One region of the Nostoc edaphicum CCNP1411 genome, then DNA from elsewhere that is predicted to be linked to it. Evidence: riboswitches for the same ligand, from Rfam matches in the RefSeq annotation. Region 1 holds a riboswitch; each other region holds the start of a gene.

Region 1 (8,240 bases):
CGCTAAAGCAATTTGGAAAGCTTGTTCTGATTTGGAAATATCCATCCGGGGATAAGACCAATTTAAGATAGTTACAGGAGCCGTCAACATCCCTTTTACAGGTTTTTCCGTCAATGATTGAGCTACTTTAAACTCACGTACCGTCATTGGCGCAGTCCGAACCACGTCACCATAAATAATTGGTGGACGAACATAACGGCTACCGTAGCTTTGCACCCAACCATTTTCAGTGAAAGCGAAGCCTGATAACTGCTGTCCAAAAAATTCCACCATATCGGTGCGTTCAAATTCACCATGAACTAAAACATCTAATCCTAATTCCTCTTGTAGTTTAATGCTTTCAGCAATTTGAACATCAATTGCAGCTTCGTATTCTGACTGACTCAATTCACCCCGTTTGTAACGCATTCGGAGTTGGCGAACTTCAGAGGTTTGGGGAAAAGAACCAATTGTAGTTGTGGGGAACAGAGGAAGCGAAATTTGGGAATCAAGCCGCAATCCATAGGATAAGGAGCGCTGAAAATCATCAGTTTTTAAAGTTTTTAGTCTTTCTTGAACTGACTGATTTGCTGGATTAAACTCCTCGAACTTATTCCAGCTAGTCTCGATAATTTCTTGTTCTATTTTAGTATTTTCTCCTATTATTGTCCGAGCCAAGAAAACCACTTCTTGAAGTTTCTGTTCAGCAAAACTCAAGACATTACGTAGTGGTGATGGTAATCGTTTTTCTCGTTTGGCATCGTAGGGAACAAATTGTAAGGAAGCAGATGGTTGAATATGTAGAGATGTTCCATGTAAAGTCTCTACAATCTCTTGTAAAATGGGAATAACTTTCTCGGAACGAATTTGCCAAATATTTCTTGCGTCTATAATCCCTGCACCTAGTCGCTTATTTGGTGGGAAACCGTAGGTTTTGATTAACTCTAAGTTGCGTCCGCGTGTCAAGTCTAAGCTAATAGCAGCAACGGGTAAATCTATCACCCAAGGGTAAGTTTCACCCAAATCATCAAAATAAGTAACCAAGTGTAGGGGTATTCCAACTAACGAAAGTGATTGATAAACTTTATGAAAGTGTTCTTTCCAAGAATTAGCATCACCTAAAACAAGTGCAGGTTCATGTATTTGTACTTCTTCTACTCCCAGATTTTTTAATTCAGTGAGTAGGTTTATGTATAGCGGAATTAACTTTGATACTGCTTGCTGAATATTTAGTGATAGTTTGCTTAAGCGCAGCAGAGTACAGGGGCCAAGTACAATCGGAATTGCTCGTTTACCTAATATTTTTTGAGCGCGGCTAACTCGTTCTAAAAAGTCACTGAAATCAGATGGTAATGTTGATTCAGCAATTTCCGGGACAAGATAGTGATAGTTAGTATCAAACCACTTGGTCATTTCCAAGGCGGGAATTCCTTCTTTACCTCGTGCCATTGTAAAGTAGCGTTCTAAGCCAGAAAGCTGTTGAAATCTTTCAGGAATTAGCCCAAAACGAAATGTCCAGTCAAGTACATGATCGTAGAGAGTTGTGTCTCCAATTCCAATATAATCAATTCCGGCTTCAAGTTGGGTTTTCCAGTTAGATTCCTCGACTTTTTGTATGGTTTGCAGTAATGATTCGGACTCTATATTACCACTCCAAAATGCTTCTAGCGCTTTCTTTACTTCCCGGTTTTTACCAATGCGGGGATAGCCTAATGTTGCTGTTTGAATCTGCATTACTTTCTGTTCCTTTTAAGACTAATGATTTAGGTACTAGAGATTAAGAACTGGCAAATTTTACCCAGTCATCAATTAACAACAACTTATGTTTAATTTTGCCCACTTATTTAGTGGTGGAATCTTTGCTAAAATCCCTTTTTTCAAAGGTTCAGGTCGTTCTGACCAAGGTAATAAACCATCAGGCTTAGTATAATATTGAGTTGCACATTTCAATACAGCAGATGCACAGCCGTCAACTGGTAAATCGCCAAAGAGATAGGTTGATTTCCCTTCTGCTGTAAAGGCAATAACACAAGAATGGTTACAAGCACTCATACATTCAACTCCCTGAATGTGGAATTTATTTCGCAATTCCCAATCTTGTGCAAGTTGTTGAAGCTGTTGTATTAGTTGTTCACCTTTACTTTCACCAACTCGTTTACCGTTTTGCCACACGCTGTCACAAGTCGTGCAAACAAATAAAGTATGTTGTTTGTCGAGCATTAATTTTGAAGTTTGTAGAAAGAAGTCTGAATCGCAGATATGACAACTTTTTGCAGTCGTACAACTGCAACATAACGTGTCAATTTAGCAAAAATGATGTTACAAAAGCTTTCACGCCAACAAAAAACTAGCGCAAATGACAGTTGCACCAAAGGCTAATTGCAATGATCAATAAACTGCCTATAATTTCACAGCCATGAGTAGTCTGTGGAGTATCTCTGGCACTATGAGAACGTGAAACTGATGTATCGTTGAAATATTTATGGCAATATTCACCTGTACCTCGCAGATGGGTATGAGTTTACGTGTTGCTTTCGGCGGGCATTCTGACTCACAAGGCGAACCTTGATTACAGCTGCGGGACAGCGCCGGATTTACACCGGACTTTCCCCCTTGCGTCTGATGGCTGACTCCCAACAGAACCGAGTTGATATTTTCCTAACAATAGCATGATTATGAATTTAATCATACTTAAACTGACTGGTTCCAATAGCTACCATTTGTTAGTGGGACTGAGACAAAAACAACCAAAAAAGAACCTCAAATCTATATGCAGAAAGACTTTAACATCGTTTTGCTTAGTTTCTTAAGATATCTAAGTTTGGGCTATTTTTGAGCATAAGGTGTCTTTCTCTTACCCTGCATTGGTTTGAGGCTTGTTTTTCCCTCAAAAATGTTTAAGTCCCGCTAAATGCACTGTTACTAATCATTGATTCCTACAATTTAAAAGAAGTCTTGGTTATGTCCACCAAGACTTCGGATATATTTATTCAATTTAAAACCTGAAGCCAACTTTTTATCCCAAATTGCTGAAATAGATTGCCCAAAGAGTTCCTGTTACTCCCACAGCAATTAAAAGGTTAGTGAAAAACTTGCCTAATTCAGTTTCTTCTCCTAGTACTTTATCGTCTTGACCTGCACTGAAAAATAATGACCAGGCTTGGTTAACGTTAATTATTTCAAAGTTGTTGAAATCGGGGCGAAAAACAACGGGGCCAATTAAATCTTTTTTAGGGAAATCAAAATCAGTTTTCATAGCAATCCTCTGGTAATTTTCTATCGGTTAATTGAGTGAAATTCTTAAATATTCAGATTTAGTTACAGGTTTGTCAGCCATCCAATCAAGCCGTGTCCTGTGACAACTTCTAGAGCTATGAGTGAGACAAAACCAATCATCGCTAAACGTCCATTGAGTTTCTCGGCGTACTCGGTAAAACCTGCTCTTGGGGTTTTATCTACATAAACCTTTGGTTCAATTGCAAAGTTGTTGAGTTGACCAAGTTCGTTCATGGTAAAGCTTTTGCTTGTCATGTCTTTTTTCCTTTACTTGCTTATGTAACCAAATATAACACTATGTAAATATTTTTTACAAGTACTTGACAGAAACAAAGAATGTGGTTTTCCGTACTCAGCAGTTAGGTTTACCGTATGTGCGATCGCGTAGCGTCTCCTTTTTGGGCGATCGCCTCTGGCGGGTGCAAAGCACCATCGCGTAGCGTCTCGTACCCCTACTCTTAAGCAAACTACGCGCAGCGTCGACTACAGGAAAAGAGAAGCCATCGCACAAAGCCAAGCCAGACAGTTTGACAGCTTGTCATTTGACGACACCACCCATGAACAAGAGAATTGTTGAGGATGTCGAATAAGCTTTAATTGCAGAGGGAACATTGGGATGAAAAAGATTATTTCAGTATTGTTGCTGGGTGTAGCGATTTTCACTTTTGCCTTCAATAACCCAGCTTTAGCAGCAGACGCAGCCAGTGGAGCCAAAGTCTTTAGTGCCAATTGTGCTTCTTGTCACGCAGGTGGTAAAAACTTGGTTCAAGCCAACAAAACTTTGAAAAAAGATGCTTTAGAAAAGTTTGGGATGTACTCAGCAGAAGCGATTATCGCCCAAGTAACAAACGGTAAAAATGCTATGCCTGCCTTCAAAAGTCGTTTAAAACCAGAGCAAATTGAAAATGTAGCAGCGTATGTGCTGGGACAAGCAGACAAGGATTGGAAATAAAGTCAGAATACGACTGTTGTCCTCTAGTTCAGAAATAGTAGGTAGGGTATGTGCCTTATCTACTCATTTTGCTCTGTTAATAAAGTGAGGTATTATTATGAGTCGCTTTTACCGATTCATCCTCAATTTTGGTATTGCCGTTGTACTCGTCTGTCTTTTTCTCACTTCGCCTGCATATTCCTTAGCTGCATCGGACGCGAAAATCCCAGAAGGCGACTTATTCAAGCTAGGGATCGAAAAAATGCGACACGGCAGTTACCCTGAAGCTATTCAAGATTTTACAGAGGTAATTAAGCTCAAAAAGGATTTTGCTGTAGCTTATAGCAATCGTTGTCTGGCTTATCTGCAATTAGAAGATTATCAGAATGCGATCGCCGATTGCAATCAAACTCTAAAGTTAACACCCAACAATGTGGAAGCACACCTCAACCGAGGACTAGCATACTACAGACAAGGGGACTATCAAGCAGCGATCGCTGACAACAATCAAGTAATCGCTCTCAAACCTAATGATTTCAGAGCCTACTACAACCGAGGGATAGTCCGTGGTATGTTGGGTAATCACCAACAAGCAATATCAGATTACAATCTCGCACTCACTAATATTCCCCAATCATCCAGTCTACTAGAAGCGGATGTTTACAATGACCGAGGACTAGCTCATTTTGAGTTATCAGACTTAAAAACAGCTATGATCGACTTCTCAGAGGCAATTCAACTCAATCCCAATGACTATAGAGCTTACTATAATCGGGGTTGTGCTTGTGGTAGAAGTGGCGATAACTCTTGTGCTGTTAGGGATTTTACGGAGTCACTCAAACTGAACTCAACCAATGCTCAGGCTTATCTTAATCGGGGTATAGCCTACCATCAACTTGGTCACGAACCAGCAGCGATTGCAGACTTACAAAAGGCGGTTGAATACTTTGCCCAACAGAGAGAAACTACACTCTATGACAAAGCTTTCTTATTACTGAAAAATTTACAGCAACAACTCTCATCTTTATCAGAAATTGCTCTAATCCCCAGAGACGCAAAGACTAAGGAATATGGAGTTAGTTCTTGAAACTGTCTAATTATTTAGGACTTACGCAAAAGTACACGCTGTATGGGCAATTCATGAATTGCCCATACGTGAAAATAAGGGTTTCGGCTATTGTTTACATAAGTCCTGTTATTGTCAAAAAGAACTCAAATACTCACCTAATTCCTCTAATTATGAAACGGAATCACCAGCAATGGCACAAGCACCAAAATTAACCACACCCAAGACCATATTTTTGGCTGTCCTATAGAATCTGGTTGCTGCAAAAGAACATCTATTCTCTGTGTGACATGATTAGTTGGAATATGCTGGGCAAAAGCTGCACAAAAATTTACCTCTAGTAAAATTGGAGTATTGACAACCAAGAGTAAAGCCTCTGCCAATAAAAGATTATCAACTTGCCTAGTTGCCCAATAATCAGCCCGTATTTCTCTTAAAAGTAACAACTCTTGCCATAAAGATTCTGTGTGCGGTAGCCAAGAGGTTAACTGACGTAGCCACCCCAAAAAGAAAAACCAACAGGTATCGCGGTAGTGGCGATGTCCATCTTCATGGGCTAGTACAGCTTTGAGATGGGGGACATCTAAGGTATCTAATAATCCCTGACTGATAATTAACTCAGGTTCCCAAAAACCAACCAAAGCACAATAAACAACAGGCGCATTTAGTAAGCGTGCTGGTGTACCGTAAACACAAACTATGGGATAGGTGCGAATTTGTTCTAGCATCCGGTTTCCCTCCCATGCCAACTTCAGCCATAAGATACCTGCAAATCCTAAGAAACTGATGGCAAGTCCGTAGCTAACCCAACCTTCCCACCCCCAAACCATAATATGTCCATGAGGCCCCATACAAAACACTGCAAATGTTGTGGTTAACAGAAGTAATGGCGGTAGGAGAAATAGCAACAAGGCGCGGGGAAAACGTTCTGTCCAGCTTCCCATAGGGGATGACCAATAATATCTCAAGTACCAAGCTAGGATTAACGCCATCACTACCATCAACAGATGCATTACTTCTTCTCCCTGAGTTCACGAAGTGCTTGGATTTTTTGGGCGATCGCCTCAAACTGTGCCACACTAGCCTCATCCAGACTGTCAGCAAAAGCAGCTACAATCTCCGGCTTGCCCAATTCGAGAAATTTCTGTAACTGTTCATAAGCCTCTAACGCTTGTGCTTCAGAATAGGAAATCAAAGGTCGCCAAATATAGTGGCGGTGCTGTTTAACACATTCTAGCCAACCCTTATTGCTAAGACGATCCAGTATTGTTGCTACTGAGGAATAAGTTAACTCGCGTTCTGGATCAGCAATGATGCGTTCATGTATCTCTTTGACTGTGGCAGAATCCAGAGAGTAAATAATGTTTAAAATCTCTGCTTCTAATGGGCCTAATTTCAGTTTGTTGGGGCGGTAATTTGGCAGAGAACTCATCTTTATTTTTAGTGTCTTTTAACTAGATTAACCAGAATTTATTTATGATAAATTTGCTTGAAAACTTCATAACTAACTTTGACAAGCTGTCGCACTTCAATCTGACAACTTGTCTTTTGACATTTCACACCGACTGACTTAAGGTCGGAGGGGATTTTTAGCTTCAGTTGGCTTAATTTTTTCCAGGAATTGAAGCTCATTACAATCTTGATTAAACCTCCAATTGTTCATTAATTAAGGAATATGCGTATTTCAACTCAATCAATAAAATTTACCAAATATTCAATCTCTTCTGAGCAAGCAGTTATCTTTAACCCAGATTACTTAGAAGCTGTATCAAGTAGTCTATCTATTTTATGATGAGATTTTTACAAATGTCAAAAGACAGACTGTCATTCTTTTCTCTGACATTTTGTCAAACTAAAAAATCTAGAAAAAAGTTAAAGAATATCCAGATCAATAATTATTGAAGACATTATTTGAAGAATATATTTGTTAAGTTTAACTAAGTGCAGGATATTTGCACGGGAGCAGACCATGTTTGAATATCTTCCACCTTTGAACGACCACAACTTACCTTACCCAGATACAATCCATCCGATAGTTGTCCACTTCGTGATTGCAATGGTATTGTTCGCCTTCTTCTGTGATGTAGTTGGTTATTTTAGCCATAACGCCCGTCTTTTTGAAGTCAGTTGGTGGAATATGTTTTTCGCCACGATCGCCATTTTTATTGCGATCATCTTTGGTCAGATTGAAGCGGGTTTAGCCGAACCTTACAACGCAGTTGAACCAATCCTAAATTTACATACCCTGATTGGCTGGTCGCTTTCAGGAATCATCGCCGCGATAACAGGTTGGCGTTATGTCATTCGGTTACGTGACCCAGAAAAATTACCAGTTCCCTATCTGGGAGTGGGACTACTTTTAACTTGTTTGGTGTTCTTCCAAGTGTATTTGGGAGATGAATTAGTGTGGGTGTATGGACTGCACACAGTACCAGTTGTAGAAGCTGTGAAGGCAGGTATTTTGCGATGAATACCCAACTAATTGAACAACTCAGATCGCAACTAGGTGCAAACGGACTACCTTACAGCATTCCCGTTCATCCCAACTTAGTCCATCTCACCTTGGGTTTATTTATCGTCGCCATTGCCTTTGATATTGTTGGTGTACTATTCCCCCTAGAAAAACCAGTTTTCAAATTTTTGGCAATACCCGCTAATCGTGCCGGCTTCTTTGATGTGGGTTGGTACAATATGCTGGCTTCAGCCATCATCACCTTTTTCACCGTGGCCGCAGGCTTTTACGAAATCATGTTGGCAGAACCACCAACAGATTTAAAAAGTGCTTGGGGATTACAAGGGATGGAGACAATGCTATGGCATGGTGTCGGTGGTGTCCTCCTCTTAGCGCTGATTATTGGCATGACTGTATGGAGAGGATTTCAGCGTTATTTATGGCGAAAAGATGTCGGTCAACAAGTGCAGTGGAGTTATCTTGCAGCAGGGTTTTTCATCATGTTTATTATGTTCGTTCACGGCACATTAGGAGCG
Region 2 (8,240 bases), on a different replicon from region 1:
GATTGAAACCTCTGGACTAGCACTGCCAAAACCATTAGTGCAAGCATTTCGTTGGCCGGAGATTCGCACAGGCGCTACAGTAGACAGCGTAATCACTGTGGTGGACTGTGAAGCTTTAGCAACTAATCAATATGTAGGTGATTTAGCAGCCCTCTTAGCACAGAGACAAGCTGACTCTAGCCTAGAACACGAAACACCCATTGAGGAACTGTTTGAAGATCAGCTGGCTTGTGCTGACCTAGTATTGCTGACTAAGAGCGATCGCGTTGATTTCCCAACGCAAGTTAGAGTACAGGAGTGGTTAAAGCAGAACTTATCCCCTGGTGTAAAAGTCATTCCTTGCCAGGACGGTAAAATCAGTGGCGATTTGTTACTCGGTTTCAACGCTGCGGTAGAAGACAACTTAGATAGTCGTCCCAGTCACCACGATACTGAAGAAGACCACGAACATGATGAAGGAATTAATGCAGTGCAACTACTGTTAGACCAAGCATTTGAGCCGACTGTCTTAGTCAAACGCTTGCAAACATTAGTGCAACAGCAAGAAATTTATCGAATTAAGGGATTTGTAGCAGTTCCCAACAAAGCCATGCGTCTGGTATTACAGGGGGTTGGTAATCGATTTGACTACTTTTATGATCGTCCTTGGCAACCCCAGGAACCCCGTCAAACGCGATTAGTATTGATTGGACGGGAGCTTGAGCAGGTTCGCATTGAGTCAATTGTGTTGGAGGAGGAAGTCGATGCGACCATCTAATAGTGTTTGGCAAGGAAATTTCGGCTACTGGCAAAACAACTTTATTCATAATAATCTACTGGTAATTGGTTACACAGGATGGAAAGGATTTCAGTCATTTGGGCGGGGAGTTGTCATTTGTGATGTAGATACTAAAGTTACTCACCCTACAAATACAAGTGTTGATACAGTTCCCTTCACCCTGCAATTTCTACCCTCTGATTTGATTGGGTTTTACTTGCGATCGTTTCAGGATGGCGGATTTATATCGCAATCAATCTGCTCCCCTATGATTTCATCAATTTTACCTGCGATCGCAACATACAATCCCCATCAAGATATTCTTTTGGTGCTAAAGGCAGATCCTCAATTTGAGGTGAATTTTTTACACCAACTAAAAATTACTCCACCCGATTGCTACGAACAAGTTTGCAATCGCTGGTCAGAATTTAAACCAAGCCTAATGCCCTAGAAGATATACAGGATATCAACATATATAGTTGCACTTTTTAAAGTTGGAGTATAATCGATTGCTATCTCTCTAGCAAGTAGCTATGTATTAAGTATATAAAACAGGAAAATCTCCTGTTTGGGAAATAAATCAATGTAAGAGATACAAAGTGAAAAATAAAAGATTTTACTTGGATTTTTTGCAACTATTTTTTCAAGAATCTGTGAATCTCAGATAGCAATTTATTTTCTGGTGTATATTATGGGTGAATTGCTTCGAGTATGCAGGTTTTTAGAAAACATCATTCCCCTACCAAGCTGAGAGAACATTAACCTTAATTGTCAACCTCCTTCTAGGACAATTGCATGAAGAAAGTTTTAATAACTTTAACTACCAAATCAGCAGCTTTGATGTCCCTAGCATCATTGGTAATGACCAGTAAAGTCACCACAGCTGGTGAACCAGTAAATCCGCAACCAGTAGACCGTCCTAATGCTGCTACTAGACCAGTATCAGCATCAGACCAAAAAGCTTGTGTAAGACATCCGAAACTCGGTAAGTTTTTCTGCGCTCATGCTGAAGAATTATCTCATTTGCAAAAAGGTGTAGCAGAGATTGATGTTACATCGGATGACAGCGAAAAGGCTCTGCTTGGGGTTACGGATGCAGAAAGTGATGCTGCTGTAGCTATGTTTGGTTGTGATTGTGCTGCATCGATAAATTGTTTACGCCGTCTGCGGAATAGCCTACCCTAGAATCTAATTTCCTGAGTTTTTCATCTTCCCAAAAGCAGGGAATATGGGAAGAGTTTTTCTCTCTTCCCTCACTCTTTTACAGTTTTGTGTTTAGAAGTTTCAGATAAATATATTGCTGATGTTGTGGTGATAGCAAAGCTCTACGGCGAAACGCCGAACGCATTCCCACCATTATACACACTCGGTCGTTGGGCATTTAAGCGTTGGCTGGAAAGGTCGGTTGTCGAGGGGTTAGCAGCGCATACTATTTTTGAAAACCATCTGTGTTATTCCGTTCAACTTTGGCAGTTATCTAAAGGAGTTTAATTGAAAATGACCACAGAAATAAACACCCAAGATTGGCAACAAGCTTTTATCGCCACCAATATATTAGCAATTGCTTACAACGCTTGGATCGGTTATTTAGGAGGAGAACGTGGTGTCGTAATTTGCAGTACCAATTCTCCGCATTTAAGTATGGCTGGTGAAACATTTAAAGCGCATTTTATCCCGCGTAAAAATCTCGCAGCTTTCTTAAATGCTTGGTTAACAGCACCAGATACCGTACTGTTGCAAAGACACTTCATGAATGCTCATATTCTTGAAGCTGTAGATAAGTATAATCCCCAAAAAGATATTGTATTTTTGTTGGAATACGGTAATCAGGCTGGGTTTTTCTATTTAACTAATTTACCAATTACACCACCGCAATGTTACCACACTGTACGCAAAGAATGGGCAAAATTCCAACTTCCGCACACCCTTTTAACAGGAGCAAAAACACAATGAGACTCATCCAAAAGCAAAAACAAGCTTTCTAGTTTTACCGCTTTTTCCCCATTGCTATGTATAGAGCTTTAATAGCAAAATTAAAGCCTTGTACTACCTCTTATGACTGTAATACTCTGGACAAAATTAAATCTAGAGTGTGAAAAAATTACCTTATCCTGATAGTTATGGTATTTATTTTATGAGTGTTAACTCTAGCACAAATATAATTCTATAGGAATCATATTTGATTTCTGAAAATATTTGAGTAGGGTGTGTTATGCCGTAGGCTAACGCACCATCCGAAGATTTTGGTGCGTTACGGAAGCCGTAACACACCCTACATATACTTAGATTTTTTCATAAATCAAATACTAGTCCTATATATCCAGTAAGTAATATGGAGAATTAAAATTATTATCGACTGAATTTACATATAGACAGTAATTATGGTAATGTGACACATAACTGTCGGTTCTGATGGGGAGCAGCCATCAGGCGCAAGGGGGAAAGTTCGGTGTAAATCCGGCGCTGTCCCGCAGCTGTAATGAGACGAATATAACGTGTCTCTTAGTCAGAATGCCCGCCGACTCACTCTAGACACAAAACATTTATCTGCGAGGCACAGATGATACATTTGATTAATAAATTTCATGGGTACAGATACTGTTTTAAGACGGTACCCTCTGCAAGTTTTACTAATTCGCTTCGCTGTTAGTAACGACACTTAATTTTTGGTTGTCTTATAGGAATTTGGGTATCCATAAGGAATACCACAAAGTCTTTTTGCTATCAAAATAGTATCCACCATGATTTAGCTATGGCAATGCATTGTAGCAAGCTAGTACCGCAAGGCGGAATTAAAAATTAAAAATTAAAAATTAAAAATGAAGACAGCGTAAGGGTTTTGTTGATTGGGAATGGGTGGTTTATTTCCGCCGTACTGTACTAGTTAAACCCTAAATCTTAGAAATTCAACAGCACAAATAAATACCTGCATTTACTGAAAACGAGGAGTTTCATGTCCACTTCCCGCATAGTTACTTATTGTGAATTTTTCTCAAAAATCTTCGTTTTTACCGCAATTTATGGGATGGTCGGTGGAGGAAATGTAGCAATTGCTAATCAAGTTGCACAAATATCTGAGTTTCCTAAGTATGAAGGTTCTGCAAGAGACTTACAACCAGTTGCACAAGTAACACCTGAAAATACTCCAGCCTCCACAACAGAAACAGAACCCGATATTGAATTAACAGTCATCGACAAGCTATTGAATGAACCTGTATTTTCACCTTTTCGCCGCGAGGGGACAGTGAAAGATTCCACCCGTCCAGTTTACGTGATTACAGGTGAAGAAATGGAAGCGCAAGGTGCAAGAACTGTCAAAGAAGCACTGCGATTTCTTCCTGGTGTCTTGGGTGATGGTACAGTTGGCACAGAAGTTAATGCCCAAAGTGGTCAATTTATTCGCGGTTCTAACACCGGTCAAGTATTAATATTGCTTGATGGTAGACCGATTAATAATCTTGGTGGCGGTGGTTTTGACCTTTCAGAATTTACCACCAATAATATTGAAAGAGTTGAAGTGTTACCAGGAGGAGGTTCAACACTTTATGGTTCTGATGCGATAGGAGGGGTAATTAATATTGTCACTCGTCGTCCCACAGAGAAAATTACAACAGAAGCCAAAGTTAATATTGGTGCTTATGGACTAAACCAACAAAGTATTCAAAATAGTGGGAAAGCAGGTGCAATTTCTTGGGTTGTAGGTTACAACCGTACCCAAGCAGAAAATAATTATCCTTTTACAATTCCTGAAGCCAATTTTACAGGAACTAGAACAAATAATGATGCTCTATTTAACAACTTCAATGTCAAACTAGAGGCAGATTTAGGAACACGCAATACCTTAAGTCTCTCAAGCCTATACTTAAGCAAAGAACAGGGAGTACCAGGAGGAGTAGCAATTCCTGAACCCCAATTTGGGCAAGGTTTTTTCAATTCTCTCACCGACAATAATCGCAAATACACAGACCAAGTTCTCACTGATTTAACCTGGAATTCCAAATTAGGGAATGGGAATGATTCACTTTTAACAGCCAGAGTTTATACTGATTTTCTCAATACTCGTTTTGATAACCGTAGTGGTGCACTTTCATCTCAAAATCGGTTTGATTCTAACCAAGTTTCTTACGGTATTCAAACCACACATAGTTGGAATCTTACCAAAAATCAGATTTTAGTTTATGGCTTTGATTACCGGAATGCAAATGTGCGTAATACTACCTTTAATTATGGCACTAATGTAAATAGAGAAAATTACGACAACGGTATTAGTCAGGGAGCCATTTTCGCCAAATATGAAAATAATTTTACTCCTAGTTTCAGTATCAATTTAGGAGTACGCCAAGATTTTAGTAGCTTGGTAAATGGCTCATTTACATCACCATCTGTAGGTACAAAATTAGCAATCTCTGACTCCACAACACTCAGAGCAAACTACATCAGAAACTTTCGAGCGCCAACCATTGCCAATTTATTTAACAATAATCCTACTAATATTGGTAATCCTGAACTTAAACCAGAAAAGGGTGATAGTTTTGATATTGGCATTGACCAAAAGTTAGGTAATATAGGCTTATTACGTTTGACGTTCTTTAGTAACACAGTATCCGATACAATTGCCTTTAAGCGGTTGACACCACCCGTGAATGGCAATACAGGTACTTTGGAAAATATCGGACTGGTTAGAACTACAGGAATTGAAGCTTCTTTAAACTTACAGATAGCGAAAAATTTCTATGCTTTTGCTAATTATACAGCTAATGATCCACGGATTTTAGAAAGTTCTAATCCGGCGGAAGTTGATAAAGAGTTGCGTTTTGCAGGTGCGGATAAATTAAATTTGGGTGTTTCTTATGAAAATCCTCAAGGTTGGTATTTAGGATTGCTCATGAATTCTTTGAATGGGTATCCAACGAATAACGATAATACAGAGTTTTTGTCTGGTTATACTACTTTAGATTTCAAAATGCGCGTCCCTTTAAGTGATAGTTTGATACTGATATAGGAATCATATTTGATTTCTGAAAAAAACTACGAGATAATACGGACAGAATATTTGTCTAATAGCTAACAATGATAAACCAGCATCTACAAGCCGCGATCGCAGAACTACAAGAATTTATAGATGATCGCCCAGATGCGCGTGAGGTGAGGAAAGCGTTGGCAGTCAAATTGGTTTATCAAGGCTACAAGTATGAGGAAATTCAAACAATTTTAGATGTGTCACTGGGTTCGATAACAAGCTGGAAGCAAGCTTATGAGGAAGATGGAATTTCGGGACTGCGCCTGAACCACAAGGGAAAAAAAAGTTACTTAACTGCTCAACAACGAGAAGAAGTTTTAAGTTGGTTGCAAACAAAAGAATGTTGGGAACTTGGTGAACTCGAATATAAATTGGCTTTTGAATATGATGTAACTTATGAGTCAAAGCGGAGCTATTATGACTTATTTGATGCGGCAGGAATTAGTTGGAAGAAAACTACTTCTTTAAATCCAAAAGCTGACGAGGACGCTGTTGCTGCAAAAAAAAAAGAGATTGAAACACTATTGGCAAGGCATCGGCAGGAAATTGAAGAAGGAAAGTTGAGAGTATTGCTGCTTGATGAGTGTCATTTAATGTGGGGAGATTTAAGTGGGTATGTCTGGGGAAAAACTGACCAAGAAATAGCAGTGAGAGTTGTTAATATACGAGACAAACAGACATACTACGGGGCAGTTGACTATCTGGAGGGAAGCTTACTACTAAAAGCGTATAACGCAGGTAACTCAGAAAATACAATTGATTATCTACGTTATTTATTAGATCAGTCCCCCAATCAAAGATTACTTCTTTTTGGGATGGTGCTTCTTACCATCGTTCACATCTGGTTCAAAACTTTTTAGGCGAGGTAAACCAAGATTTGTCTCAAGAGGAGTGGAAAATTCACTGCGTCCGCTTTGCTCCTAATTGCCCGTCACAAAATCCAATTGAGGATATTTGGTTACAAGCTAAAACCTGGGTGCGGCGTTTCTGTGCCTTGATTCCTTCGTTCTCACATCTCAAATGGATGTTTGAGTGGTTTATCCGGCACACTACCTTTGATTTTGCGACTCTTCAAATGTACGGAGCTTTTTCAGAAATCAAATATTAGTCCTATAAGTAGTGTAGATAATATCTTTAACCAGCGTTATCAGTTGTTTCCGGGTTTTCCTGATGGGGGGAGGGTTTTTCAGGTTGGGTTGAGTTCTAGGTTTTAAGGTTAAGAGTTTTTTCACGCACAGGAGAATTGAAGATGAGTGAATTTAATTGTTTGGTTACACCAGTAAATCAAGTTGTGACTGAGGCGTTGTCTACAGGTGGAACAATTGAGTATGAATATTTTGATTGTGGAAGTGATGTTTTGTCATCGTTACTTTACACTTTATTTGAGCAGAATTGGCAACAGGTAGGGGTGGGGCATATTGTCCAAGGTAGTGTTTTGGAATTAGAATTTAATGCTGCACCAAAACTTTGTATTCTCTACGATGGATATTTGACGGTAGCGACAGAAGGTTGGCATTTACATTTGTGTATTGATACTAATTTTGGTGGGCCTCTTTGTAGAACCCCTGTAGAAGTCAGGAAGCAGCGTCAAGTTAGTCGTGCGGCTTTTTATCGTCGGTTTAATGCAGAAGGCCATCCCAGAAGTTGGGGAATTCAATTTTGGAATGGTGCAGATGAACAATTGATGACGATTTTATTACCTAATCCTTTCGTTGATGGTGAAAATTTATTACCAGAAGGTAAACCTGATTTATCAAAGTTAGCTTTGTATCAAGAATTAAGAGATATTTATGTATTGGGTATTCAAGCAATCCCGTTTAGCAAAAATCCACTGAAGCATTCTTATATCTCAGTTTGTACTTCTACTCGCTGTCTTCCTTCACGCAAATGGCAACCCACATTTGATGCTTTAAAATCAGCAGTTGAAAATGCCGGTTTAGATATAGAAGTGAGAACATCTGGCTGCTTGGAAGTTTGCCAACAAGGGCCAGTAGTATTTTATTCTGATGATAGAACTTGGTACACTCGCGTTAACTCAAGCGTAGCTGAAACTATTGTCAATGAACATTTGCTAAAAGGTAACAAAGTTATTGAACATTGCTATCCACCAGATTCCCCATAACTTCTATTTTTACAAATCTCACGCAAAGACATAAAACAGATTTTATTTAGTTCATCTTCTTTTCTCTTCTTCTCTAACTCAATACGGTTCAGTTAAGCATTTCTTTCTTCTCTTTGCGTCCTTTGCGGTTCGTAAAAAAATTGACTTTGGCAAAGAGTTGTAGCCTTAACTGAACTGTATTGTTCTCTAACTCTCTGCGCCTTTGCATCTCTGCATGAGAAAAATTCTCTTTCCTCAAACCCCATGAAATTGGTAAAACTTCCTCACTCAAAACCCATTATTTTTTTATGCCAATTCTTCTTAATTGCCACTTTAATTATTGCTTGCAATATTACACCAAT
Region 3 (8,240 bases), on a different replicon from region 1:
CTTTGCACCCAGAAGACGCCGAGCGTTTGGGGAGGGAATGGTCTCTAAAATTTGAGCAAGGACATGTTAACCCAAGGGAATTTTATCAGAGTGAGGGCAGGCATCTACGCCCAGATGGCAGCATCAACTGGTTTTATGTCCAAGTGCTACCCGAAATTAACACCAACGACACCATTATTGGCTACATCGGCACACTGACAGATATCAGCGATCATAAACTTGCTGAAGAACAGTTGCATCACCTATCCGAACGGCTAACCATAGCCATCCGCTCTGGAGGATTTGGTATTTGGGAATATGATTTCGTCCAAGCAAGGCAGATTTGGGACGATCGGATGTACGAACTGTATGGAGTGAGTAAAACTGATTTTAACGGTTCTTTTGATGCTTGGTTTAACTGCCTATACCCGGAAGATCGCCCTTATCTGCTGGAAACTATGGAGCAAGTTATCCAAGGAAATCAAGAATATAATGTCGAGTTCCGCATCGTTCAACCAAGTGGAGAAATTCGTTTCCTCAAAGGCTACGGTATTCTCAAACGTGACCAGCAGGGTGAACTTGTACGGATGATTGGGGTTAACTATGATATTAGCGATCGCAAACAAGCCGAACAAGAACTCATCCACAACAGGGATTTACGAGAAGCAATTTTTAACGAATCTGCTGATGCCATCTTTCTGGTTGATCCACAAACCCTGCTCACCCTGGATTGCAATCGGCAGGCAGTGGAACTGTTTGAGGCGGTTGACAAAGCTGAATTAGTCAGTATCAATGGTCAGACACTCCAACTGCGTCCATTCACTGCCAGCGAAACAGATGCGATCGTCAGAGATATGCAGTCAAAAGGTGTATGGAGCCGAGAGATTGAATATATTACTCTTCAGGGTAAGATTTTCTGGGGAAACATCGCAGCCAAGACGATTACTGTAGCCGGACGTACCATGAATCTAGTCCGGATCGCTGATATCAGCGAACGGAAAGAGGCACAAGAGGCATTGGCGAAATATGCCCATGAGGTCGAAGATTTGTACGATAATGCTCCCTGTGGCTACTATTCCCTCGACAGCGAAGGCCGATTGCTTAAGGTCAACGAGACTGAACTGCAATGGTTGGGTTATACCCGTGAAGAAATGATTGGCCAAACCCTGGTAAATTTTTTAACCCAAGCCAGTCGCTTGTCCTTCGAGCAAAACTATCCTCGCTTCAAAAAACAGGGTTCGTTGAAGGATTTGGAACTTGACATGGTTTGTAAAGATGGCACAGTTTTCCCGGTGCTGGTAAGCGCTACTGCTGTCAAGGATGCTGAGGGAAACTATCTATACAGCCGCACCACCCTATTTGATATCCGCGAACGCAAACAAACCGCGCAAGAACTGGAAGAATCACGCAAAATGCTGCAAACGGTACTAGATACATTTCCGCAACGTGTTTTCTGGAAAGACCGCCAATCGCGGTTTATTGGTTGCAATCCAGCATTTATCCGCCATTCTCAACTGACAACTGATGAGATTATCGGCAAGACCGATTTTGAATTACCTTGGGCAAAGTTGGCACACCTCTACTGTACAGACGATATGATGGTGATGACCACTCGAATACCTAAACTAGGCTATGAGGAGCCATTTGAAGGGGCTAATGGCGAACAACTCTGGCTACGAACGAATAAAGTTCCCCTGACCAATAGCGCAGGAGAGGTGATTGGCATACTGGTATCTCATGAAGATATCACAGAACGCAAACAAGCCGAAGCACAATTACGGCAAACGAATGAGCAGCTTGCTAACGCAAATATGGAACTTGCCCGCGCCACTCGCCTCAAAGACGAATTTCTCGCAAACATGAGCCATGAACTACGAACACCTCTCAATGCAATTTTGGGGATGTCAGAGGGCTTACAAGAAAGTGTCTTCGGCTCCATTAATGAAAGACAAGTAAAAGCGATCGCTACTATTGAGCGCAGTGGTAGACATTTGCTAGAACTAATCAACGACATTCTAGACTTGTCTAAAATCGAATCTGGCAAACTGGAACTGCAATTGAGTGATGTTTCTGTCAGGAGCCTCTGTGATACCAGTATTGCCTTTGTTAAACAGATGGCTTTGAAAAAGAATATTCATCTTATTACTCATATTTCTGAGCATATTGACAGCATCCAAGTAGACGATCGCCGCCTGCGTCAAGTACTGATTAACCTGCTGAGTAACGCTGTCAAGTTCACACCAGACGGCGGATCTGTAACGCTAGAAGTCCGGCTGGAAGGGGAGGGGGGCACAGGGGAAGAGAGGCAGGGGGAGCAGGGGAGGCAGGGGAAGCAGGGGGAAAATTCCTCTCCTCTGCACCCTTCCCCCTGCCCCTCTGCCTCATCTCCCTTGTCCCCCTCATCCTCCCCAAACCTCTGCTTCCATATCATTGACACCGGCATCGGTATCGCCGCTGGAGAAATTGGCAAGCTGTTTCAGCCTTTTATCCAGCTTGACAGTAGCCTTAACCGTCAATACAGTGGCACTGGTCTAGGTTTGGCACTAGTACAAAAGATTGTAGCCCTACATGGAGGAACGGTCTTAGTTAGGAGTGAAGTTGGAGAGGGAAGTTGTTTTACCGTCTACATTCCCTACCATGCTAGCGACAATATGTCAACAACACAGGTAACTACTTTATTGCCCAGCTATCACTTACCTGCTGAGAATGCTCAAGTTTTAATTATAGAAGATTCTGTTGCGGCGGCTGACCAAATTACTCGCTACTTCAGCGAAATGGGAATGCAACCCATCATCTATCCCAAAGGTGAAGGAGCCGTAGAAGAAGTGCTGCGCGTTCAACCTGCTTTGATTATTCTGGATTTGCAACTACCGAACCTATCCGGTTGGGAGGTGCTCAATCAACTCAAGACCAACCCAAAAACCAAATATATTCCAGCGATCATCATTTCAGTTGTGGATGAGCGTAGCAAAGGACTAGCTCAGGGAGCGTTTGAATATCTGGTCAAACCCATTACCCGCACTCAACTTCAAACAACTATAGATAAACTACAACATTCTGCCCTTTCTAACCCACCAAATCTAATTGGCGTACCAGAAGCAGTTCTAGACACTCCTTTGATTTTGCTGGCAGAAGATAATCAAGCAAATATTGATACTATGTCCGGCTATCTTGAAGGTCGAGGATATCATCTGATTCTGGCAAACAATGGACAGCAAGCTATTGACCTTGTTAGAGTTCAACGCCCCGACTTAATTGTAATGGACATTCAAATGCCGGGAATGGATGGCTTGGAAGCAATGCGGCGTATCCGTAACGATCAGCAATTTGTGCATATTCCGATCATTGCACTAACGGCCTTAGCCATGCCTGGCGATCGCGAAACTTGTTTAGCCGCTGGAGCTAACGAATATTTGACCAAACCCGTAAAACTTAAACAGCTTGTAAGCACAATTCAACAACTCTTAAGCAGGTAACGGAAATTTTCGATGGATATTCAAACCTCTATTTTAGTGATCGACGATCAACCCGATAACTTTGACGTTGTTGAAACCTTACTGGATGGTGAAAACTACCAGCTTTACTACGCTCCTAGTGGTCAACAAGCTCTAAATCGCCTCGATAGTTTTCAGCCCGATCTGATTTTATTAGATGTGATGATGCCCGATCTTGATGGGATGGAAGTCTGCCGGCGCATCAAAGCCGATCCACAATGGCAAGCAGTGCCGATTATTATGGTGACAGCATTAACTGAGAAAGAAGATTTGGCTCGATGTCTGGCGACGGGTGCAGATGACTTCATTAGTAAACCCGTCAACGGTGTGGAATTACGAGCCAGAGTTAATTCCATGTTGCGGATTAAGCAGCAGTACGACAGTATGCAAGTATTGCTCAAGATGCGAGAAGACATGGTAAATATGATTGTGCACGATCTGCGAAATCCACTTACCACTATTATCTTAGGAGCAGAGATTCTTCGGTTGGCAGGTTTGTCACCGAAACAACAACAAGGAAAAGTCGATCAAATTTTACTTGCTGGACAACAACTACAATCGTTAATTGATAGTTTGCTGATTATGGCAAAGCTGGAATCTGGCAAAATGGTTCTCAACTACACAGAAGTGGATCTTTGTGCGCTATGTATATCAGTTGTAGAAGATATTGAGGCGATCGCTACTCAAAAAAACCTGACCCTGATACGTGAATTTCCCGAACCTGGTGGCATTGTTGTAGTAGATGCAGTGATCTTTCGTCGAGTGCTGGATAATTTGCTCTCCAATGCCATTAAGTTCTCCCCCTTCAATTCTCAAGTCATCCTCCGAGGAGAGTATTTGGCAGCAGGTGGTGCTAAAGTGCAAGTCGCTGATTCCGGTTCGGGAGTTCGTCAAGACTTACGGCAAATCATTTTCGAGAAGTATGAAATTGGAACTATGATGCCAGAAATTTCGCAAATTGGTTTAGGATTGGCTTTCTGCAAAATGGCGATCGAGGCACATTCCGGTACAATTACCATCGAAGATAATCATCCAAATGGTAGTATTTTTACTGTATTATTCAAAAATAAATAATTCACTTTAGTCTAAATTAATACTTGCCTCTGCGACTAGAAGTCGCGGCTACACATACAAAACCCGCCTACGCGGGTTATAAAACTCGATTTTCTGCTAGTCCACGTAGGTGGAATTAGCCTGTGTGGTAGCGAATTATATTCGCCCAAAACTTTTAAAACATCCTCTAATTAGAAATGACCTCTAAACTGTTTTAATAAACTACGCTTTGTAAAAGTCCCAGCCAAATAAATTTGGCACATTCGCTTATATCCCCCGGTTAGAAACACGGGGGCTTTACGCATCACGACTCGTAATGGTGATATAGTTACTCAAATCGGTTCTGATGGGAAGCAGCCATCGGACGCAAGGGGGAAAGTCCGGTGTAAATCCGGCGCTGTCCCGCAACTGTGAACCAAAATTAGGTGAGTCAGGATGCCCGCCGGTTAGAATCAATTCGTTTACATAAATCTGCGAGGTACAGATTCATGAAAAGAAAAAAACAGGCGTTAGTCAGTCTAACCCTGATGGGAGTTATCAGTTTTTATCTAGTCATTGGTTTACCCAAACCCGCCTACGCCATGCACATCATGGAAGGTTTTTTGCCAGTGCAGTGGGCAATTTTTTGGTGGATTGTGGCATTACCATTTTTTCTATTAGGATTGCGTAGTCTGACTCGCATTACCCAAGCTAACCCGGAATTGAAACTACTCCTGGGCTTGGCTGGTGCTTTTACTTTTGTGCTGTCAGCTTTGAAAATCCCTTCTGTCACAGGTAGCTGTTCTCACCCAACAGGGACAGGGTTAGGTGCGGTGCTGTTTGGCCCCCTTACTATGTCGGTTTTGGGTAGCTTAGTATTGTTGTTTCAAGCTTTGTTACTGGCGCATGGCGGCTTGACGACGTTGGGGGCAAATGCTTTTTCGATGGCGATCGCTGGCCCTTTCCTAGCTTACTGGATATATAATCTGACAATAAAGTTAGGTGGTAAACAACAAATCGCCATATTTTTAGCAGCTGCGATCGCAGATTTACTCACCTACATTATCACTTCCATCCAACTCGCCCTAGCTTTCCCCGCACCTGTTGGTGGGTTTATCGCTTCATTTACCAAGTTCGCCGGAATTTTTGCCATTACTCAAGTTCCCTTAGCAATTAGTGAAGGATTACTAACTGTGTTGGTGTGGAACTGGCTGCAATCTTATAATCCTCAAGAATTAGAATTGTTGAAATTAATCAAGCGAGGAAGTGGCAATGAGTCAATCTAAAAAAGGGTTGAGTAACTGGCTGTTGGTATTAGGAGTTATCGCTTTAGCAGTTGCACCGCTAATATTTGTGCGAGGTGGGGAGTTTTCCGGTGCTGATGGCAAAGCAGAAGAGGCTATTAATGAAATACAACCCGAATATAAACCCTGGTTTAAATCATTTTTTGAACCAGCTAGTGGGGAAATAGAAAGCTTATTATTTGCTTCGCAAGCGGCTTTGGGTGCGGGAGTAGTTGGTTATGCAATTGGATTGTATAAAGGACGTTCCCAACAACAAAAACCTAAAGAATGAGCCTACAACTAGACACTTTAGCTTATACCAATCGATTGCGAAGATTGCCACCAGAGCATAAACTAATTTTTGCATTTACTACTCTGGCTATTTCCCTGGCTAGCCATCCGCTAGTGCAAATATTGATGGCACTTTGGATGGGTATTTGGACAGTTATTTATGCAAGAATTCCCGCTGGTGTTTATTTTAAATTGTTAACATTTACCATAGTTTTTTGTTTGACAAGTTTGCCAGCACTTATGGTGAATGGAGTTACGATTAATGATTTGCCAAACGTACAATTAGATTCGTGGTATGGATTAACTCTCGGACATTTCTATATTTATATCAGTCATCATGGCAGTATTCAAGCATTAGGAATTTTAACCAGAGCATTAGCCTCTGTTTCTTGCTTATATTTTCTCATGTTAACCGTCCCTTTCACGGAGATATTACAAACTCTGCGTTACTTACGATTTCCAGTGCTTTTAACCGATTTGTTATTACTAATGTATCGGTTTATTTTCATCCTACTGAACACAGCCGAGGAATTATGGACGGCACAAAATTCCCGTGGTGGTTACCGTACTTGGCGTAGTGGAATGAAAAGTTTAGCACTACTAATTGGACAATTATTACAGCGAACCTTACAACGATATAGTCAGTTTTCTCTGGGATTGCAATCACGGGGTTTTGTGAGTGAATTTCGAGTTTGGCATCCCCGCCGCTATCGTCCCCAAGCGCGATATATCATCGAAGCAATTTGCGGCTGTGTAGGATTAATAGGATTAGAATTTTGGCGAAATGCAGGAATATTTACTTGAATTTGAGCAGGTATATTACACCTATCCAGGCGCACAAGAATCAGCTTTGAATGGTCTAACACTGAAGATTCCATCTGGTAAAAGGTGTGCGTTAATTGGGCAGAATGGTTGTGGTAAAACGACGCTATTTTTATTAGCTAACGGTCTTTATAAACCTGATTCTGGTATTGTACGTTGGCGTAATGAACCGTTAAGTTATAATCGCAATTATCTTAGTAACTTACGGCAGAAAGTTGGACTAGTATTTCAAGATCCAGAACAACAATTAGTAGCTTCTACTGTTGAAGAAGATATATCTTACGGTTTGTGTAATTTGGGTTTACCAGAGCCAGAAATTAAAGACCGAGTAGAGCAAGCATTAGTGGAATTTGAACTGACTGCTTTAGCAGAAAGACCAGTACATCATCTGAGTTTAGGACAAAAAAAGCGAGTTTCTATAGCAGATGTGATGGTATTACACCCGGAACTATTGGTGTTGGATGAGCCAACTGCATATTTAGATGTAAAACATACTCGTAACTTGATAGCGACTTTGAAAAGGATTCATCGAGATGGAACCACTTTGTTGATGGCAACCCATGATTTGGATTTAGTTTATCGTTGGGCAGATTGGGTTTTTGTCATGGATAAAGGGCAGCTGATGCTAGAAGGTAAACCACAACATGTATTTAGTCAGCGTACACTTTTAGAAGAGTTAGAGTTAGGCGTACCATTGATATATGAGATGTTATTTGATGGGCTATCTACTGAAGAGGAAGTAATTATAGAAAGAGTGCGACAGCGGATATTACAGCTATTTCGTAATTTTTCCTGATTAACATAGGATTTACGTAAAACTAAACGCCAACCTACACAGTTTAAGGTTTTTGGCGTTAACCCAAGCGTATTGAAATATAGGGTGGACAAAAATTTGCCCACCATATAACTAATTTACACCTCGCAGCTTGCGAGTATTATCAACTAAACTCTGAGCAAATTGATCAAATCTTTGAGATAGCTTCTCATCTAGTAGCTTGCCTTCAGGACTGAACGCACCCCAAGCTTGTCCAATCGCAATTTGTTCAGGGATTGCCCAACAATGCACCCATCTGGTAATTAACCGTAGTTCGTTCAGAGCATTACTATTAGACTGTCCACCTAAGACACTAATAAATCCTGCCACTTTATCTGACAGTTGATCAAAGCTCATCAAATCTAGAGCATTTTTGAGGACACCACTAACGCCACCATGATACTCAGGTGTCGCTAAAATTAATCCATCAGCCTGACTAACAGTATTTTGCAACCGCAGAACATCTGGGTACTCTGGATACTCCTTCGCGCCAGTGCAAAATGGTAGCTGCAACTGCCGTAAATC
Region 4 (8,240 bases), on a different replicon from region 1:
TTATCTCAATATCCTCCACCAACCCCGCAGTGCTTGGACTTATGAAGTAGAACTACGTCCGTGGGTAGAGAATTTCTAGCCTAGACAATTGTTACAAGAAGAGTTTTGAAGGTATGAAAATTGATTTTGGTGCAACTGCTACTGATTATGCAAAACACCGCGCTGGCTTCCCCAGTTCATTATTCAACAAACTGTCTGAATATGGTATAGGTTTACCAGGGCAGAATATTGTTGACCTCGGTACAGGAACAGGAACACTAGCGCGGGGTTTTTCTGATAGGGGTGCTTATGTAATTGGTATAGACCCATCAGTGTCACTTTTAGAACAAGCCATACAGTTAACTGAATCTGTCCAACTCAAAGTAGATTATCGAGTTGCAACTGCCGAGAATACCGAATTACCAGATGCAAGTGCAGATGTGGTGACAGCTGGACAGTGTTGGCATTGGTTTGATCGTCCGCGTGCCGTCCAAGAAATTACTCGGATCTTGAAAGGAAATGGCTCGATCGCGATCGCTCATTTTGATTGGATACCCTTAAAAGGTAATGTAGTTGAAGCCACAGAACAACTGATCAAAGCTCACAATCCAGCATGGAATTTGGGCGGCGGTAATGGATTGTATCCCCTGTGGTTACAAGATATTGGCGAAGGAGGATTTAGAGAAATCCGCACATTTTCTTACGATGTATTTGTACCTTATACACATGAGGCTTGGCGGGGGCGAATTCGTGCTAGTGCCGGTGTGGGAGCCAGTTTGACACCAGAAAAGGTAGAAGTATTTGACCAGGAATTGGCAAAATTACTCGAAGCAAGATATCCCACACCAATTCTTGAAGTTCATCATAGAGTTTGGGCTGCGATCGCCAAATCACCGCAACCTAATTCGTAATGAGGCTACGCACAGTCGCTAACCCTGCGCTAAGGTTGTCAGTTTAAGTATTTTAAATTTCCAGAAATTAAATTATTCAATTTTGGGAGCGCAGATGATCGTTAGATTCTTCCTCCCCTGCTCCCCCCTGCTCCCCCCTGCTCCCCCCTGCTCCTCCTGCTTCCCCTGCTTCCCCTGCCCCCCTGCCCCCCCCTGCCCCCCTGCCCCCCTGCCCCCCTGCCTACATAGCAATGAGATATTTATTTGTAAGTTGTAAGTCCCTTACCTTAATGATGGGTGCGTTGGTCAAATTCTCACTTTGGTCGCCTCCAACAGCTTGACACTGGCATAAATAGCATCAATATAAGGTGTGGGGATTTGAGTGAGTTTTCCCAATTCTGCCACCGCGCCAACAATAGCGTCTATCTCAGTGGGGCGTCCGACTTCAATATCTTGTAGCATTGAGGTTTTGTGGGCACCAACATTTTCTGCCCCATTAATTCGCTGTTCCAAAGTAATACCAAACTTTATACCCAAATTTTCTGCGATCGCTTGAGTTTCAATCATCATCTGTCGCGCTAGTTCACGAGTGAGGGGATAGCGACAAATATCCTCTAAAGTAGCACCAGTCAGGGCACTAATGGGATTAAATGCCACATTACCCCACAATTTGATCCAAATTTCCGTGCGAATTTGATTACGGATTGGTGCTTTGAATCCTGCCTGTTTTAAAGTCTGTGCCAATAATTGAATGCGTTCGGTTTTAGTGCCGTCAATTTCACCGAGAGTAAAGCGATCGCCTTCAATATGCTTAATTACACCTGGTTCAATTATCTCAGTTGCCGGGTAAACCACACAACCGATGGCGCGGTCAGCACCTATACTAGCTTCAATAATCCCATCTGGGTCAACAGATTGAATCCGCGTACCTTCATACTCACCGCCATATTGACGAAAGTACCACCAAGGAACGCCATTTTGGGCTGTTACCACCATCGTGTGAGAATTGTAGAGTGCAGGAAGAAAAGGTGCGATCGCAGGAACACTGTGAGCCTTGACAGTTAAAATTACTACATCTTGTGGCCCTGCTGACTGGATATCACTAGTGGCCAAAGATGGAGTAGCAATTTGGCTGGAACCATCTGCCATGACCAACTTTAGTCCTTTTTTTTGAATTGCCTCTAAATGAGAACCACGCGCAATCACGGTCACTGTTTCACCTGCCAGTGCCAGTTTTGCCCCTAAATATCCACCAATCGCGCCCGCGCCAACAATACAGATTTTCATTTTGTCGAAAAAATATAGATCGTGGAAGACGGTATCCAGTTCAGTTCCAAGTAGTGAGTTTCCCACCTTAAAGTGCTACGGTGTACACACAAGTCCTAAAAACCTAGCTTGATAAGCATTTCCTCGTTCCCAGTCTCCGACTGGGAATGCATTCATTGAGTCTCTGACTCAATACCAGATTGGAGGCAGAGCCTCAACGAGGAGCATTCCCATGCAGAGCATGGGAACGAGATAAACGAGAGAACAATGAAAAATCAAGCTTTTTTTGACTTGTGTATACACCGTAGCCTTAAAGTGGGGAAGATTCACAACTACTACTTCTAACTCATTACTTCTAACTCATTACTTCTAACTCATTACTTCTAACTCATTACTTCTAACTCATTACTTCTAACTCATTACTTCTAACTCATTACTTCTAACTCAGCACTCAGCACTCACTAGCCGCTAGGCTTTGCATCGCTGACAGTAAGTCTTGATGAACAGATTTTGAAGCAGCTACTATCAATCCAGGTAGGCTATAGTTTTTACAAGTATGCAGTGGCGGTAAAGGCGAACCGTCCAGAGTAGTTACAATCCAGCCAGCCTCTTTCGCAATAAAAGCGAGTGCAGCACTATCAAGAAATTTACCCGATTTAATAACTGCTCCACTTAAATCACCGCTGAGAATACCATTGAGATTAGGAATTTGAATATCACTAGAGTAATCAGTCGCTATATCGATTACTTTATATCGATCTTTTAGTAAATGTGCGATCGCATTCATTCCCCATCCCAACAAAATAGAAGGTTTGGCGGATGTTATATGTAACGGGGCACAGGCTTCTAAGTTCATCTCCAGCGTCCCTTTAAAAGCACCTTCGCCTCGAAGGGCGTAAAAATAAATGTTTTGGGCAGGAGAAATGGCAATTACTGCTTCAAAGTCATCCGAATTTAAAATACTGAGAATAATTTGATAATTAGAATGTCCATCCATATAAAACTTCGTGCCATCAATCGGGTCAAGCGTGACTAAGTAATCACCTTCTGAACCGAGTTCGATAGCGCGAAAATATTTGGTGTTGTTAGAACTTTCATATTCTTCGCCATAAAAGCGAATATCTGGGAAAGTGCCCAGCAATACTACTTCTACCAGGTTTTGAATAGCCACATCCGCATCAGTAAGTGCAGCAGCAAAAAAGTTTTTTGCTTGTTCTTTGGCGGGAAGTGCAGCAATTTTTGGTTGAAGAAAATTGGCATAGGCTGCTGCTACTTTGAGATGGGGGAGTAAAGTCTCCAAAATTAATCGAGTAGTTGGTTTTGTGGACATTGCAGCAAACTCCTTTCAGAAATAATCTACCGTTGACAGGGCGATAGAATTCTATATCTAGACAAAATTACGGTATCATGTGGATGTAATGATACCACCGTTGCTATATTACTTTAATCTGTTTGTCTCAAAGAAACTATAGAGAGAATCGCAATTTTTATCGTAAAATTAAGGCTTTAAGACCGAATGTCAACACCTAGCTAAAGTTTCAGTCAGGCTTTAAATTCCCATCTGAAAATCTCTTCTCTACAAGATCCTATGCGTAGCTTGCTTCCCTGTAAGGGTAGGATTTTGAATTGTTATTGATGGTTTTAGGAAACTTTTTCGAGCTTTTTCTGAGTGAATTTGGATAGCTTGTTACGCGTAAGCTAAAAATAGAAGTGGGTTAAGGGATGGTGATTATGGTCGCAGAAAAACTAATGGGTAATTCACTATCTTCTAATCCTAAATTTTTCAAACCTGGTTTAGTTGGCGCAGAAAACATCTCTAGATAACCTGGTTTGGACAAAAAACTAGCGAAAAATGGACTAGAATAACTTCCTTCCGAAGTGGAATATGCAAAACCCTTACCCGTTAACTGCTGAGTATTAAGACTAATTAAATCATCAACATCAAAAGGTTCGTTTCCTGGCATTGGAGTCCCAGGCGCTTGCAAACCAGTAATTATTTCACCATTTCGTGTACCAGTAATTCCAGTAATCAGGTAAAAACCTAAATTGTTAGGGGTGTCATTAGTGGTGAAAGTACCGTTTGCCGCTATGCCAGTACCAGAATAACTCCAGTTCCAACTTAAAGCAGAGGCGGCTGGCATTGTCCCGAAAACTAATCCAAAAGTGGTGGCGAGGACTATGGCATATAGAGCTAGATTTTTCATGGAAGTCGTTAGTGCGATCGCGGATTTTGTAGAAGGTTCCCGTGTATTATACGGAAATTAAGTAAAGATAGTATTATCAATCTTGCCTATTTACCCACTCAGCACTCAGCACTTGGAACTCAGCACTCTTCATTTAGCAGCGATCAAATAACCACGTTAAAGCAGCATCAACATTACTAACCTGTTCTCCTGGCGGGATAGGTGGACGATTTACCATAACAACCTTTACACCCAGTTCTCGCGCTGCAATAATCTTGGCCTTTGTTGCATCGCCACCGCTATTTTTGCTCACGATGGTATCAATCTTGTTATTAATCAGGATTTGTCTTTCATTATTGAGAGTAAATGGCCCGCGATCGCACAATACCATTCCCGGTGGTACTAAAGCTTCATCGCCAGGAGGGTCAATCATCCGCATTAGAAACCAAATTTTCTCTAGATAAGCAAAGGCAGCGAGTTCTTGCCTACCCACTGTCAAAAATACCCGCTGTGCCTGGTTTTGCAGTGCTGTTGCTGCGGCTTCAACGCGATCAACTTCAATCCAGCGATCGCCACTTTCTTTTTCCCAAGGCGGACGAATTAACATCAGACGGGGGACTCCAACTTCCGTTGCGGCATCTGCTGCATTAAAGGAAATCTGAGTCGCAAAGGGATGGGTTGCATCAATTAATAAGTCGATTTGCATGATTCGCAGATAGCTAGCCAACCCCGCCACCCCACCGAAACCTCCAACCCGTAAATCCCCCAACGGTATTGACGGTTCACGGGTGCGGCCAGCTAGAGATGTGATTGCTTCTAACCCTTGGATAGTCGCAACCTTGGCAGCTAGTTCTGCCGCATCTCCCGTCCCACCTAGAATCAAAACGCGCATCATTAAAAAGGAGTCAGAATTCAGAATTCAGGATTCAGAATACTCTACCCATAAACGGATAGGTTCAAGGAAGAATATTTGAATTTATTTTTGCCCACGGTGAAAGAGGTTTTAATCTATACTCAAACTCTCGCGGATTTGCTTTGCTTAACTCTATCCGCCACTCGTACAGAATTCATACTGAATTCTGTTTTGATAAAGGGGGAATTTTTGCCAAAATACCTTTTTTTAGTGCTTCTGGACGCTCTGACCAAGGCAGTAAACCGTCTGCTTTAGCATAGTATTGACTAGCACATTGCAGCACCGCAGAAGCACTACCATCAACTGCTAAGTCACCAAATAAATATGTTAATTTCCCTTTGGCAGCAAAGGCGACTACACAAGAACGATTACAAGCACTCATGCATTCAACTTCCTGAATCGGAAATTCATCTCGTAAGTCCCAATCTTGGGCAAGCTGCTGAAGTTGGTGTAAAAGTTTTTCACCACCACTTTCGCCTAAGCGTTTTCCATTTTGCCAAACACTGGCACAGGTTTTACAAACAAATAAAGTATGATTAGCAACACCCAAAGGATTGGTTGGGGAAATATTTACAGTCGTAGTCATCTGTACCTCGCAGATATGTGAAACTGATAAATCTATTTCGGCGGGCATCCTGACTCACTCAATTTGGTTCCTTAATCTCAAATTAGTTCACAGTTGCGGGACAGCGCCGGATTTGCACCGAACTTTCCCCGTTACCTCTGGTAGCTGACTCCCACCAGAACCGAATAACCTTATCGATCATACACTAGTGGTCTATCGCATTAGTTACGAGGAATGAATAAGTTCGTAGTAAGGACTTTAGTCCTGGATTTTTAAGCACTGAAGTGCTTACTACAAACTCATGATATTTAATGCGATAAATCACTAGTACAACACGGCGGAAATAAACCAATCATTCCAAATCAACGAAACCCTTATGCTGTATTCATTTTTAATTTTTAATTTTTAATTTTTAATTCCGCCTTGCGGTACTAGGGTTATCGGAGAATACGAAACGACAAGCTTTGCGCCAACATCAAACTGGACGACAACCAGACAAAATACTGTGCATATTCACTACTTGTCCAATAACTGCGATCGCAGGCGCACCAAATCCAGTTTGCTCTACCTGCTCTACAATTGTCTCCAAAGTACCAATCAATTCTTCTTGTTCGGGGCGCGTACCCCAGCGCACCAAAGCAATGGGCGTTTCTAAATTCAACCCAGCTAAACTTAATTGTTCGACAATATAAGGCAGATTGTGAATTCCCATATAAATTACAATGGTTTCGGAACCGTGAGCGATCGCACTCCAATTCACTATCGGTCTATACTTACCTGCTGCTTCATGACCAGTTACAAATATCACTGACGAACTATACAGTCTATGCGTCAAAGGTATACCTGCATAAGCTGCTGCTGCAATTCCCGATGTGATACCGGGCACTACTTCCGTTGATATTCCAGCTTTGACTAATTCTGCCATCTCTTCACCACCGCGACCAAAAATAAACGGATCGCCACCTTTTAGCCGTACTACAATTGCATGATCCTGCGCTTTCTCAATCAGCAATTGAGTTGTTTCTTCCTGGAACAGCGAATGTTTTCCCCTCCGCTTACCAGCATTAATTTGCTCGGCTTGGGGATTAATCATTGCCAGAATTGCCGGACTCACTAAGGCATCATAGATAACGACATCTGCACATTCCAACAAACCTTTGGCCTTCAGGGTAATTAAACCTGGATCACCTGGCCCCGCACCTACTAAATAAACCTTTCCCAAATAATTGTTCTCCTGTTTCTCTGTGCGGTTCATTTATCTGTTAAATCCCAAATTAGCTCGGCTAATTCTGCACTTGCTCCCAAGGGCTGCGCCAATTGGAAATTCACCGCAGAAAATTGTAATTTTAGCTCCTCTATTGAGGCCGCGATCGCATCAGTTATTCCACCAGCGAATAAAAAGTATGGCAAAATTGCAATTTCTCTATAACCAGCAGCTACTAACTCTTTCACCCGTGATTCTAAACTAGGAGGCCCAGCCCAATAAGCAGCCACTACTCCCAAACTCGCCGCCATTGCTTCCACAGTTTCTTGAGAACCTGCGCGACGGCTACCATGAGCTAAGAGAATCCATGCTTCTGCTTTTGTCGCAGCTATTTGCTTTGCCAGTAATTTCTCTAAATTGGGGTGAGAGCCTAAATATGGTTGCAACTCAATGATGATATCTTCACCAATAGCCTGTTGTGCTAGGGCTACTTCGGCGGGAATATCTGTCATCACATGCACTCCCGGCAGCAGAAATAGCGGTACAATTTTTAGGCGCTGATCGTTTTGAGGTAGTTTGCGATCATCGCCAAAAGCGCTCTTAGCAAATTGTTGAATCTGCTCGTGTAAAGGCTGAGGACTCATTTCTAAAGCAGCTACACCAACCAGATGTTCGCTATTTAATGAGTTGAGATTTTCTGGCAATTGATTACATACCAGCCCTGCTAGTTGCTGCATAGCAATTTCTGGGCGGCGATCGCGGCTTCCGTGAGATACTAAGAGATAGGCAGATGACATCGGCAAAAATTGAACTTTCAGTTACTATTCTTACTTAATATTAAGTTGGGGGGTATATAGATACCCTGATGAGAAGGAGTCAGAAGACAGAATTCAGAATCCATTCTGGATTCTGGCTCAGGAATTGCTGAATTCTTCTTTGGTAATTATTGAAGAAGAATACTGAATTTTGGATTCTGACTTGTTCTTCAAATTCTCCCCCTTCTGCTTGACTTATTGTTCTTCAGCAGTGTAAGTATAAAATTGATCAAAAGCTCCCACTGTTTCAAATTTATAAGAAGGTATCCAAGAACTTATTTTTAAATCTGTACGGTAAACGCTAAAAATCATGTAATTTTGTCTTTCTGTAGTCCTGGCAATAATTTCTTGGATTTGCGGGTTAGCCGAGTCAACCAACTTATCACAATTAAAACGGATTAAATTTTCTATAATATTCGTAGTAT

The links. Region 1 has a riboswitch for cobalamin ahead of HUN01_RS02715 (DUF1636 domain-containing protein). Riboswitches for the same ligand answer to the same signal wherever they lie in the genome.
Region 2: another riboswitch for cobalamin. It lies ahead of HUN01_RS03015 (TonB-dependent receptor plug domain-containing protein); the one in region 1 lies ahead of HUN01_RS02715 (DUF1636 domain-containing protein).
Region 3: another riboswitch for cobalamin. It lies ahead of HUN01_RS04495 (energy-coupling factor ABC transporter permease); the one in region 1 lies ahead of HUN01_RS02715 (DUF1636 domain-containing protein).
Region 4: another riboswitch for cobalamin. It lies ahead of HUN01_RS05965 (DUF1636 domain-containing protein); the one in region 1 lies ahead of HUN01_RS02715 (DUF1636 domain-containing protein).

Annotation. Positions count from the first base shown of each region.
Region 1 covers NZ_CP054697.1:246,115-254,354, reverse strand. The annotation lists gene metE (5-methyltetrahydropteroyltriglutamate--homocysteine S-methyltransferase) at 1-1,713, opposite strand, end outside; gene HUN01_RS02715 (DUF1636 domain-containing protein) at 1,789-2,199, opposite strand; cobalamin riboswitch at 2,499-2,641, opposite strand; gene HUN01_RS02710 (hypothetical protein) at 2,996-3,235, opposite strand; gene HUN01_RS02705 (high light inducible protein) at 3,298-3,510, opposite strand; gene petJ (cytochrome c6 PetJ) at 3,872-4,207, shown strand; gene HUN01_RS02695 (tetratricopeptide repeat protein) at 4,305-5,273, shown strand; gene HUN01_RS02690 (M56 family metallopeptidase) at 5,420-6,265, opposite strand; gene HUN01_RS02685 (BlaI/MecI/CopY family transcriptional regulator) at 6,265-6,684, opposite strand; gene HUN01_RS02680 (DUF2231 domain-containing protein) at 7,222-7,722, shown strand; gene HUN01_RS02675 (DUF2231 domain-containing protein) at 7,719-8,240, shown strand, end outside.
Region 2 covers NZ_CP054698.1:48,454-56,693, forward strand. The annotation lists partial or broken gene cobW (cobalamin biosynthesis protein CobW) at 1-757, shown strand, start outside; gene HUN01_RS03000 (hypothetical protein) at 744-1,208, shown strand; gene HUN01_RS03005 (hypothetical protein) at 1,553-1,942, shown strand; gene HUN01_RS03010 (hypothetical protein) at 2,255-2,710, shown strand; cobalamin riboswitch at 3,145-3,294, shown strand; gene HUN01_RS03015 (TonB-dependent receptor plug domain-containing protein) at 3,783-5,759, shown strand; partial or broken gene HUN01_RS03020 (IS630 family transposase) at 5,852-6,885, shown strand; gene HUN01_RS03025 ((2Fe-2S) ferredoxin domain-containing protein) at 7,027-7,899, shown strand; gene HUN01_RS03030 (ABC transporter substrate-binding protein) at 8,143-8,240, shown strand, end outside.
Region 3 covers NZ_CP054698.1:411,355-419,594, forward strand. The annotation lists gene HUN01_RS04485 (PAS domain S-box protein) at 1-3,455, shown strand, start outside; gene HUN01_RS04490 (hybrid sensor histidine kinase/response regulator) at 3,468-4,547, shown strand; cobalamin riboswitch at 4,848-4,987, shown strand; gene HUN01_RS04495 (energy-coupling factor ABC transporter permease) at 5,015-5,791, shown strand; gene HUN01_RS04500 (energy-coupling factor ABC transporter substrate-binding protein) at 5,778-6,080, shown strand; gene cbiQ (cobalt ECF transporter T component CbiQ) at 6,077-6,883, shown strand; gene HUN01_RS04510 (energy-coupling factor ABC transporter ATP-binding protein) at 6,864-7,697, shown strand; gene HUN01_RS04515 (NADPH-dependent FMN reductase) at 7,809-8,240, opposite strand, start outside.
Region 4 covers NZ_CP054698.1:757,296-765,535, reverse strand. The annotation lists gene HUN01_RS05995 (SDR family NAD(P)-dependent oxidoreductase) at 1-79, shown strand, start outside; gene HUN01_RS05990 (class I SAM-dependent methyltransferase) at 114-890, shown strand; gene HUN01_RS05985 (2-dehydropantoate 2-reductase) at 1,176-2,156, opposite strand; gene HUN01_RS05980 (inositol monophosphatase family protein) at 2,587-3,465, opposite strand; gene HUN01_RS05975 (PEP-CTERM sorting domain-containing protein) at 3,851-4,339, opposite strand; gene HUN01_RS05970 (cobalt-precorrin-6A reductase) at 4,473-5,210, opposite strand; gene HUN01_RS05965 (DUF1636 domain-containing protein) at 5,386-5,817, opposite strand; cobalamin riboswitch at 5,840-5,997, opposite strand; gene cobA (uroporphyrinogen-III C-methyltransferase) at 6,272-7,051, opposite strand; gene HUN01_RS05955 (sirohydrochlorin chelatase) at 7,048-7,797, opposite strand; gene HUN01_RS05950 (DUF4359 domain-containing protein) at 8,011-8,240, opposite strand, start outside.